DNA from 3 places in the Pseudoalteromonas sp. A41-2 genome. Region 1 is predicted to be linked to each of the others. Evidence: predicted binding sites of a transcription regulator. Region 1 holds the regulator's gene; each other region holds the start of a gene.
What was found. Region 1 encodes LexA, which represses DNA repair genes until DNA is damaged. Its sites were predicted from a motif close to TACTGTATNNNNATACAGTA; they were not measured.
Positions count from the first base shown of each region.

Region 2: the regulator LexA is predicted to act here: its motif matches at 1,500-1,519, upstream of IT970_RS04805 (YebG family protein).
Region 3: the regulator LexA is predicted to act here: its motif matches at 1,195-1,214, upstream of ruvC (crossover junction endodeoxyribonuclease RuvC).

Region 1 covers NZ_CP065231.1:3,342,778-3,346,065, forward strand. Annotated here, with positions in the region: gene ctaD (cytochrome c oxidase subunit I) at 1-56, opposite strand, end outside; gene coxB (cytochrome c oxidase subunit II) at 56-1,198, opposite strand; gene lexA (transcriptional repressor LexA) at 1,742-2,359, opposite strand; gene IT970_RS15065 (PaaI family thioesterase) at 2,533-2,970, shown strand; gene IT970_RS15070 (hypothetical protein) at 2,974-3,288, opposite strand, start outside.
Region 2 covers NZ_CP065231.1:1,032,675-1,035,962, forward strand. Annotated here, with positions in the region: gene putP (sodium/proline symporter PutP) at 1-1,001, shown strand, start outside; gene IT970_RS04805 (YebG family protein) at 1,138-1,446, opposite strand; gene IT970_RS04810 (ComEA family DNA-binding protein) at 1,697-1,990, shown strand; gene IT970_RS04815 (DUF6170 family protein) at 2,016-2,318, opposite strand; gene dsbB (disulfide bond formation protein DsbB) at 2,318-2,836, opposite strand; gene IT970_RS04825 (chorismate mutase) at 2,981-3,288, opposite strand, start outside.
Region 3 covers NZ_CP065231.1:2,029,757-2,033,044, forward strand. Annotated here, with positions in the region: gene ruvA (Holliday junction branch migration protein RuvA) at 1-619, opposite strand, end outside; gene ruvC (crossover junction endodeoxyribonuclease RuvC) at 621-1,145, opposite strand; gene IT970_RS09270 (ABC transporter permease) at 1,272-3,288, opposite strand, start outside.

The sequences.
Region 1 (3,288 bases):
TGATGGTGGTCGTGATGCGCATGCTCAGTGGCTTGCTCATTAATAACGTTACTCATTAGTTCGCCTCCGCTGCTGCATCAATTGCTGCTTGAATCTGACTCGGTTGAATGACATCACCGGTATTGTTACCCCACGCATTGCGTTTATAAGTGATGACTGCTGCAAGTTGTTTTATTGAAAGCTGTTTATCAAACGCTTGCATCGCTGTACCTGGCTTACCATGTAAAACAATATCAATATGATCGTTCACATCGCCCAACACGATTGGGCTGCCTTTTAAGGCTGGAAATACACCCGGCAATCCCATGCCAGTGGGCTGATGGCAGGCTGCGCAGCTGGCCATATAGACTTGCTCGCCTAAAACAACTAATTCATCTTTCGAAAGAGTTTGATCAAGTAATGCGGCATCTGCAGCAGCGGCTTGTTCTTTCGCTTGTTTTGCGTCTGCAAGCCAAGTCGCAAACTCATCTTCTGGCAATGCCTCAACAACCACCGGCATAAAACCATGGTCTTTGCCACATAACTCTGCGCATTGGCCGCGGTACATACCGGGCTCGTTAATGCGTGTCCATGCTTCATTAATAAAGCCGGGATTGGCATCTTTTTTCACGGCAAAATCAGGAACCCACCAAGAATGTATTACATCATCAGAGGTCATTAAAAAACGTACTTTTTTGTTGATTGGTAACACCAGAGGTTTGTCGACTTCGAGTAGGTAGTGCTCTGTTTTTTCGGCTTGATTATCTATTTGATCTTTCGGTGTCGCTAAAATCGAATAGAAAGCAATATCTTCTCCCATGTATTCATAGTGCCACTTCCACTGCGACCCTGTTACTTTGATTGTAATATCTGCTTTTGAAGCATCTTCCATGGCAATAAGCGTTTTGGTGGCAGGGATCGCCATAGCGATTAAGATCACAAATGGAATTGCAGTCCAAAGTATCTCAACCTTCGTGCTTTCATGGAATTGGGCAGGCTTTGCCCCTTTAGACTTACGATGATGTATCAAAGCCCAAAACATCACCGCAAATACGATGATGCCAATCACACAACAAATAATAAATATCGTCATATGTAATTCATAAACATTATTACTTATATCAGTGACACCTTTACGCATATTGAATTGGCTATTTGCCAAAGCAAGTTGCGGAAGTGCTACCAATATAAGCCACAAGGTGTAACGCAGTTTACCCATGTGACAGCTCCTTTTAATGCTATTGCAAGACGCAAAGCGAAAAGGCGTTACAGCTGGTGCCCATTCGTTTTTTTTATTGTTTAAATACCCAAACCAATCGATGGTTGATGTGTCATCTGCAAACAGCTTGGGTCTGTGTATCATCACGACGCAGTGAACGACACACTCATTGTTTAACCCCCTTACACATTTGTTGTGTGTCTTTTTCGTAAATAGGTGTTAATACAATGTACTTAACCAATTAGTTAAAAAATGAGCAATAAGCAAGTTTTCGTGGTAATAAATGTTTATTTTGGTGCAAAAATAACAACTATAATCAGCGCGTTAATTAATACTTAAGGCAAGTATAAAAACTTAAAAAGAAAGGAAAACTGCGCCGTATAAGGCTTTATGTAGAAAGTAAGGGTTAACAAATCTTAGGTAAACGGTCAAAAACAAACAACGCACCAAATTGAATCAATTTGGTGCGTTGTTTCAAAAAAGTTTAGCAAAGCAGATAAAGGAATTACTCTGCTTGTAACGATTAACGCGTAATATAAAAAGCTACATCCAATCAGCGTTGCGAATAACCCCAACCGCTAAGCCTTCAATATTAAATGACTCATGCTCTAAGTCCACTTCAATCGGGGCAAACTCTTCATTTTCAGCATGCAAAAATACTTTACGTCCTGCTTTTTCTAAACGTTTTACAGTCACATCGTCATCGACACGTGCCACAACAACTTGGCCATTTTCTGCAACTTGCGTTTTGTGTACTGCCAGTAAGTCACCATCCATGATACCAATGTCTTTCATACTCATGCCGTTAACTCGCAATAAGAAGTCTGCAGCGGGTTTAAACAATGCAGGGTCAACCTGACAATGGCTTTCTACATGCTCTTGCGCCAAAATAGGTTCACCCGCGGCAACACGCCCAATCAGTGGTAAGCCAAGCTGTTCTGGCTCGTCTTCTTCGACTAATTGAATGCCTCGGCTTGCTCCAGGCTTCATTTTAATCATGCCTTTTTTTGCCAGTGCTTTTAGATGCTCTTCAGCGGCATTGGCACTTTTAAATCCCAATGTTTGCGCTATTTCAGCACGCGTAGGTGGCATACCAGTGTCTTTAATAAATACTTTAATAAGTTCTAAAATTTGCGATTGGCGTTTTGTTAATGGGCGCATACAACTGGTTTTCCATACAGTACATTTAACTGTGAGTATATACAGTTATCTGAAAATCGCAAATTTAAATTCCCCTTCCTCTCATGATAAAAAACAAGCATTGAACGGTGGGGATAGATACCATATTGTATACCGATATTTCACTTAAGAAGTTAGTTTGCGAAGGAAACACAATGAGCATTTGGTATCAACCATTCACCCTCGAATTATGTAAAGAACTCGAACAGGGTATTACTGGGCAAGGCACATTAATGAAAACAATGGGCATTGAAATAACCGAAATCGGCGACGATTATTTAGTGGCCACTATGCCCGCTATTCCAGAGCATCATAACCCTATGGGGATGGTCCATGGTGGTGCTAATGTTGTTTTAGCAGAGACTGTAGCAAGTTATGCAGCCAATTTTGTGGTCGACTTCACCGCATATTATGCTGTTGGCCAAGAAATAAATGCCAATCACATTAAAGCCTCTCGAAAAGGCCTCTTAACAGCCACGGCAAAGCCACTGCACTTAGGTAAGCGAACATCTGTATGGGAAATTAAAATAACGAATGCGGCAGGTGAACTATGCTGCGTATCACGAATGACCGCAGCGGTAGTCAAGCGTTAGTGATTAACGCTCAACAGGATAAATAGTAATTTCGAGCCCTGCGCCAATCGCTGAAATACGTAATAAGGTGTCTGCGTGCAGGGCTTGATTAAAACATTTAGGTGAGTCACCCGACTCAAACCCAATATCGAAAGTACGCTTTGAGCAAGACAACCATTGCTTTAATGCATTGCGTGAGCACGACTCTATAAGTTCACATAATTGGTTGATAGCTTTATCTGGTGTGCTGATATCAGCCGCGGCTTCAATACGTGCTAATTGACGGTATTCATCTTGGTCGTAATGTAAAACCATGGCGTTTTTCTTTAAATCAGCTAC
Region 2 (3,288 bases), 1.3 Mb from region 1:
TGTTTGGTGGATTTCTTGCAGTAAGTTTAACGGACTTTGTGCAAGGCTGTATTATGTTTATTTCGTTATTAGCTGTGCCTATTGCGACTTTTACAATGCTTGATCAGCCTTTCATGGACACCTTGGCTAATGCTCGCTATGACCTCTTATTAAGCTCACCCAAAGAAACAGAAATTCATGCACTTAACATGATGGATTGGTTTGCAGGTGGCTCGACAATTGCGATTATTTCGGCAATGGCTTGGGGCTTAGGCTATTTTGGTCAGCCACATATTATTGTTCGCTTTATGTCAGTGCGCTCAGTTAAAGATATGCCTACCATGCGTCGTATTGGTATGTCTTGGATGACATTGTCTGCAATTGGTGCTGTATTTACTGGTTTATTCGGTGCGGCTTATATGCTTGAAAACCAAATGCCAATCGACGATAAAGAAACAATTTTCTTAGTTTTATCTGAACTCATTTTCCACCCACTGATCGCAGGTTTTCTCCTAGCCGCAATTTTAGCAGCGATTATGAGTACTATTTCTTCGCAGTTATTAGTGTGTTCGAGCTCTTTGACTGAGGATTTTTATAAAATTTACCTGAATCGCGACGCGTCTCAAAAAGAGTTGGTATTAATTGGTCGTGTTAGTGTGATGTTGGTTGCCGTTTTTGCTATCTACTTAGCTTATGACCGTGATAACTCTATATTAGATTTAGTGAGCAATGCATGGGCAGGGTTTGGTGCGGCATTTGGACCGTTAGTGTTGCTTAGCCTTTATTGGAGACGAATGAACCTACAAGGGGCAATAGCGGGAATGGTTGTGGGCGCTGCGACAGTGCTGTTTTGGATTTATGCACCGATTACGATTGATGGTGAAAAGTTAAGTGCCATTATTTATGAAATTGTACCGGGCTTTATCTTATCAAGTATTGCCATTGTGGTCGTTAGCTTGAACACATCAGAGCCAAAACAAGAAATTACACAATTATTTGATGAAGTTGAATCGTCACTTTAGGACGCTAAGTGTCATTCTTTAGAATGTAATTAAAAAGGGCAACATAAGTTGCCCTTTTTTGTGTTAATTTTTTAACTCTACTTTAAGAGTGACCGGTTACTTTGATGAATAATATCCGCTGCTAAAGTAAGGGATATTAACTGGCTGCTTTTTCTTTTATATCAGCGACTTTATCTGTGTCTGCTGATTTGGCTTTTTTCGGTTTGCTAGGCAGTTCTTTAGCGCCTTTTAGGACAGCCATAAATTGGTCTTTTTCTTTTGCTATTTCAAGGGCTAGAGATTCAATTTGTTGCTCACTTAATGGTACATCTACCTTCTCAAGCATGAGCTCTAACGACTCAGCGATGTCGAGCATTTTATCGTACGCATCAGCTTCTTTTTTGGTAGTAAACGTCATGCGCTCGACTCCGTTTCTTTCTACAACATATTTAACAACAACAGCCATGATTTCTCCTGCATTCAAGCGTGGCATTTGCAGCGTGTAATCGCTACTTTGATTACTGTTTTTATATACAGTAATCGTTTGGGGCCGAATTTGCAAGCTGCGTGTGTGTATTTTTTATGACATTAATTTGACAAAAAGGCATAAATTGACTTTATTTAGTTTGTCACCAAATTAGTGACGAATGTAATGGAATTAGTGTTCGGTGACGAGACTATTTAACAGTCCACGTAAGGACATCATGGAGGAAACAATGAAGTTATTATCAAGTTTACTATTTGCAGCAAGTCTTGCATTACTGCCGGCGACTCAGGCACTCGCTGAAAAACCAGCTGAGTCAGTGCAAACAAAAATTCAAAAAGTGAGTATCAATAAAGCCACTGTAGAGCAACTTTCTCAGTTACCTGGCATTGGTAAATCGAAGGCTCAAGCCATTGTTGAGCATCGTAAGAATCAAGGCCCATTTAAATCAGTTAAGCAACTGAAAGAGGTTAAGGGGATTGGTGATAAATTATTCGCTAAAATAGAAGGAAAAATTTCGCTTTAACTAAATAGTAATTTAAACAGGGCGTCTATTCGCCCTGTTTAAACTCTTGTATCGCTTTTCGCAGGTGAGGTTGAGCGAACATATTTTCAACCGGCGTTGTGATTAATGGGTAGCTTAATCCCGCTAATAATAACCAAGGTAAAAGCATCCAACCTTCAAAGTAGGCAAGGCCTAGAAACAAGGGCGCTAAAAATGCCAGTTTGCACACAGATAAAACGATTTTATGCATTGGGCTTAAGTGGCTCAGTGCAATTGCTATTATCTGCTGACGCTGCCTTACTTTAAAGGTCTTTAATTCAGGAATTTGACTGCTAAAAAAGTAAATCATTACAGTGACTTTTTGACTAGTAAGCGGCTTGCTAAAACCCCGACAAAAACAATTGAATATGCGGCAAAGATGACTTCCATCCATGCGGGCATACTCATTGACGCAAATTGCCAATCAATGTTGCCACAGTCTCCTGTTGCTGCGAAAAAGTGCGGGATCCATTCATGTAGGGGCATGAAACTAGGAAAATTTGGCTCAAACGCACAGCTAAATGCAAATGGATCTGTGTTGTTTTGCATAGCAATGTGCTCTTTTGCGATAAAGTAGCCCCAAATGGCAGAGACTCCCCACGTTGCAAAGGCGATTAATCGGTAGGTTACAGCGTGTGGGTTTATTGCTCCAATGATACCCGCGGCTAAGAGACCAAGCATCGCTGTGCGTTGGTATATGCACATAATACAGGGTTCTAGACCCATATTATATTGAAAAAACAGGGCTGTTATTTCAAATGCGAGTGCCGTTAAGGCTAATAATACCCAAGGGGTTCTTTTGTTTGCTAACTCAGCTAACCAACTCATGAAAAATCTCATTTCTAATTGTTTTCAAGATTATGCTTAGGGACTGCGCAGGGTGCAAGTGCCTGCGATGAATATTCGTAAAAACAACGCAGATAAATAGTAAAGGAGCCAACGGCTCCTTTACTTAATGTGTATGAATGAAGGTTAAACACTCACAGCTTGTAGAGATTCACTTTGATAACAACCCAGTACGCGTGTGTATTGGGTATGCTCTTTTAGCTCTTCTAGCGCTTGTTTTACATGTGCATCATCTAGGTTTGCTTCTAAATCAACGTAAAACACTTCTTCCCATGGATTTCCTGGCACTGGTCGAGACTCTAGTTTTACAAGGTTAATTTGATGGTGTTTAAATATCATTAAGGCATCTGCAAGCGAACCTGCTTGCTGTTTAGTTGCCATAATCAAACTTGTTTTAGTGGGGATTTGTTTAGAGACTTGCAATGGTTTACGTG
Region 3 (3,288 bases), 1.3 Mb from region 1:
ACAACATTGACTTTAGAGCTTCTTTAATAAGAACCTCTGTTGTCATACCTGGTTTATTTACAGCTTTAACCGCTTTTTGCGCTTGCGGTAGTTTATAGCCTAAAGATTCAAGTGCTGAAACAGCATCATCCGCAGCATTATTCGCTACTAGCGTATCATTACTTGCAGGCTCAATAATGGCATTATCGCTAAATGGTGTGAATAAGTCATTACCCCAATTTTTTAGCCTGTCTTTCATTTCAAGTACCAAGCGCTCTGCAGTCTTTTTGCCCACCCCAGGCAGTTTAACCAAGGTTGTCGCATCTTCATTGTTAACACAACTAACAAACTGCTGCGCCGACATGCCCGACAAAATGGCAAGGCCAAGTTTAGGGCCTACCCCATTTGCTTTTAACAGCTCTCTAAATAAAGCACGTTCAGTTTTATTATTAAAACCAAATAATAACTGTGCGTCTTCGCGAACAACAAAATGAGTATAAATAACCGCTTGTTCACCCACATTGGGTAAATCATAAAAACAGGTCATTGGCATTTGCACTTCGTAACCGACACCACTTACCTCTATAAGTATTTCTGGTGGCTGCTTTTCAACAAGTAACCCGTTTAATCGACCTATCATATTACTTCCTTAATCGTCCTCTTACGGTTTTGCTCGCGCTGCCCGCAAGTTTAATTAAATTTTGTTCTGAGTGAGCATGGCAAATGGCAATTGCTAACGCATCGGCAGCGTCGGCTTGCGGGGTTCCCGGCAGTTTTAGAATATTTTTAACCATATGCTGTACTTGCGATTTATCGGCACCACCATTCCCCACGACCGCCTGTTTTATTTGTCTGGCTGAGTACTCAAATACGGGCAACTCTGCCATTGACGCACCGACTATGGCGGCCCCTCGGGCTTGACCAAGTTTGAGTGCTGAGTCAGGATTATGTGCCATGAACACTTTTTCAATGGCAAAATTATCCGGCGAAAACTGTTCAATTAACTGGCTAACACCTTGATAAATCATTTTTAAGCGTATAGGAAAGTCGTGATCAGCAAGCTTTATACAGCCACTCCCTAAATAAGTAAATTTAGTACCTTGGTGGGCTATTACCCCATAACCTGTTAATCGTGAACCAGGATCAATCCCTAAAATAATCGCCAACTAACTGACCCATCTATAAAATCATCATCTGCATTTAATAATGCCAGAGCACTGTATAAATTACCAGTAACTAATTACAGTTCATAAAAAATGCCCGCAATTGCGAGCATTTTTTAAACATCGTCTTTATCCTAGCGACCGCAGTAAACCTTGAGTATTTTTTCGCATAGTGCGCGCTATCATTAAATACCCTAAACACGCAACAAATAACCCACCTGCTGCAGGGCCTATTAACCAAATATGTGGATGCAACTTACCTGCTAATTCGAACATTTGTTTTTGTACAATTAACAAAGCAACATCACTGACAACAGCCGCGACTAAACCGGCCGTAAAGCCTAATAATAAAAATTCATACAAGGTCGCGTTTTTAATTAATCGCCCTTTAGCGCCTAGCGTACGCAAAATAACAATTTCTTGCATACGCTCACCTAGGCTGGCTTGCACTTGCGAAATAAGCACTAAAGCACCACACGCAACAACAATCGCGAGTACAAAGCCAATCGCTAACGATACTTGCTCTATTGTTGAGCGTATTTGCTTAATAAAGCTTTCAACATCAATCGCATTCACCGTTGGGTATTGACGTAATAACTCACTAAACTCTCGCTTTTGATCTTTATTTACACGCACCGATGAAATATACGTCGCAGGGAAACTTTGCAGCACATCAGGGCTCAAAATAATAAAGAAATTCGGTTTTAAGGTGTTCCAATTTACTTTACGTACACTGGTAATTTTGGCATCGAATGACTGAGCGCCAATTAAAAAGGTGAGTGTATCGCCCAACTCTACATCTAAACGCGCTAACATTGACTCTTCTAATGACGCCTCTGCCACTGAGTTCTCGGTAAACCATGTACCGTCAATTAACTCATTTTGCTTGGGTAGCTCAGCGCGCCACGTAAGATTTAACTCGCGGCCAATACCTGAACGTGCTTCTTCATCTTTTTTCTCATTGTCTTCTAATGATACCTCGCGAGCCACCAGCTCACCATTAACGGCATTAACACGACCACGAACAATCGGGTAAAAATCTGACGTAGGCATGTCACGCTCTGCTAAAAACGACGTGATAGGTTCAAGCTCAGCTTCTGTTATATTCACTAAAAATGAGTTTGGCGCATCGGCTGGCAATTGTGACTGCCAATCTGAAATAATGTCGTTTTTAAGTACGATTAAAAACAACAGTAATTTAATAGCAAGCGCAAAGCTTATAAGCTGCACCGCATTTACGTTCGCTCGCTTTTGAATTGAAGCAATCGCTAAAGACCAGCTATTACCAGGACTTAAGCCTAGCTTACGACCCCCACCAAAAATAAGCTTCGATAGACCAAATAGCACCACGATTAAAAACGCTGTTGAGGTAAATAAAATGGCCGTAATTTTAATGTTATTACTGAACAACCACATTAACAAAAACACCGTTAGCGCCGACATTGCAAGGTGAATTTTGCTCACTAATAAACGGTCACCCAAGTTGCGACGAAGTACACGCAATGGGGGAATATCAAATAAATCCAGCAGCGGCTTAATCGAGAACATAACGGCACAAATCACGCCTGTACTGACTGCGATAAGCCAAGGTTTTGCCGATGCGCTTGGCAGCTCTGTGCCCATTGACTGAGCAAGGTAATCACTGGCTATCATTTGTAAAGAATAACCAATAACTAACCCCAAAATGACCGACATTGTGCAAACTAAACTTAAATGTAATAAGTAAATTTTACGGATAGTTGCCCTACTGCCACCAAGAGTTTTCATCATTGCGACTGGGTCATATTGCCTTTCACAGTAGCGTTTTGCCGATACCGCAATTGCCACTGCCGCTAAAATGATACCTAACAAACCTGCCAGTAATAAAAAGCTCTCCGCTCTATTTAAGCTGTTCGCAATAGGTGATTGCCTGTCTTTAACACCATACCACTGTTGATTTTCTTTCATTTGGGGTTTAAGCCAAGCATAAAAGGTGTCTAAGTCACTTTGCTCACCAGCATACAATTGACGATAAAACACGCGACTCCCCGGCTGGATCACCTGTGTCGCGTCTATGTCACGTTCATTAATTAAAATGCGTTGACTACTGGAAAAAACATTAAAAGGAGCATCGGGTTCTTCGGCAACCACTCGACTTGCTGTAAAC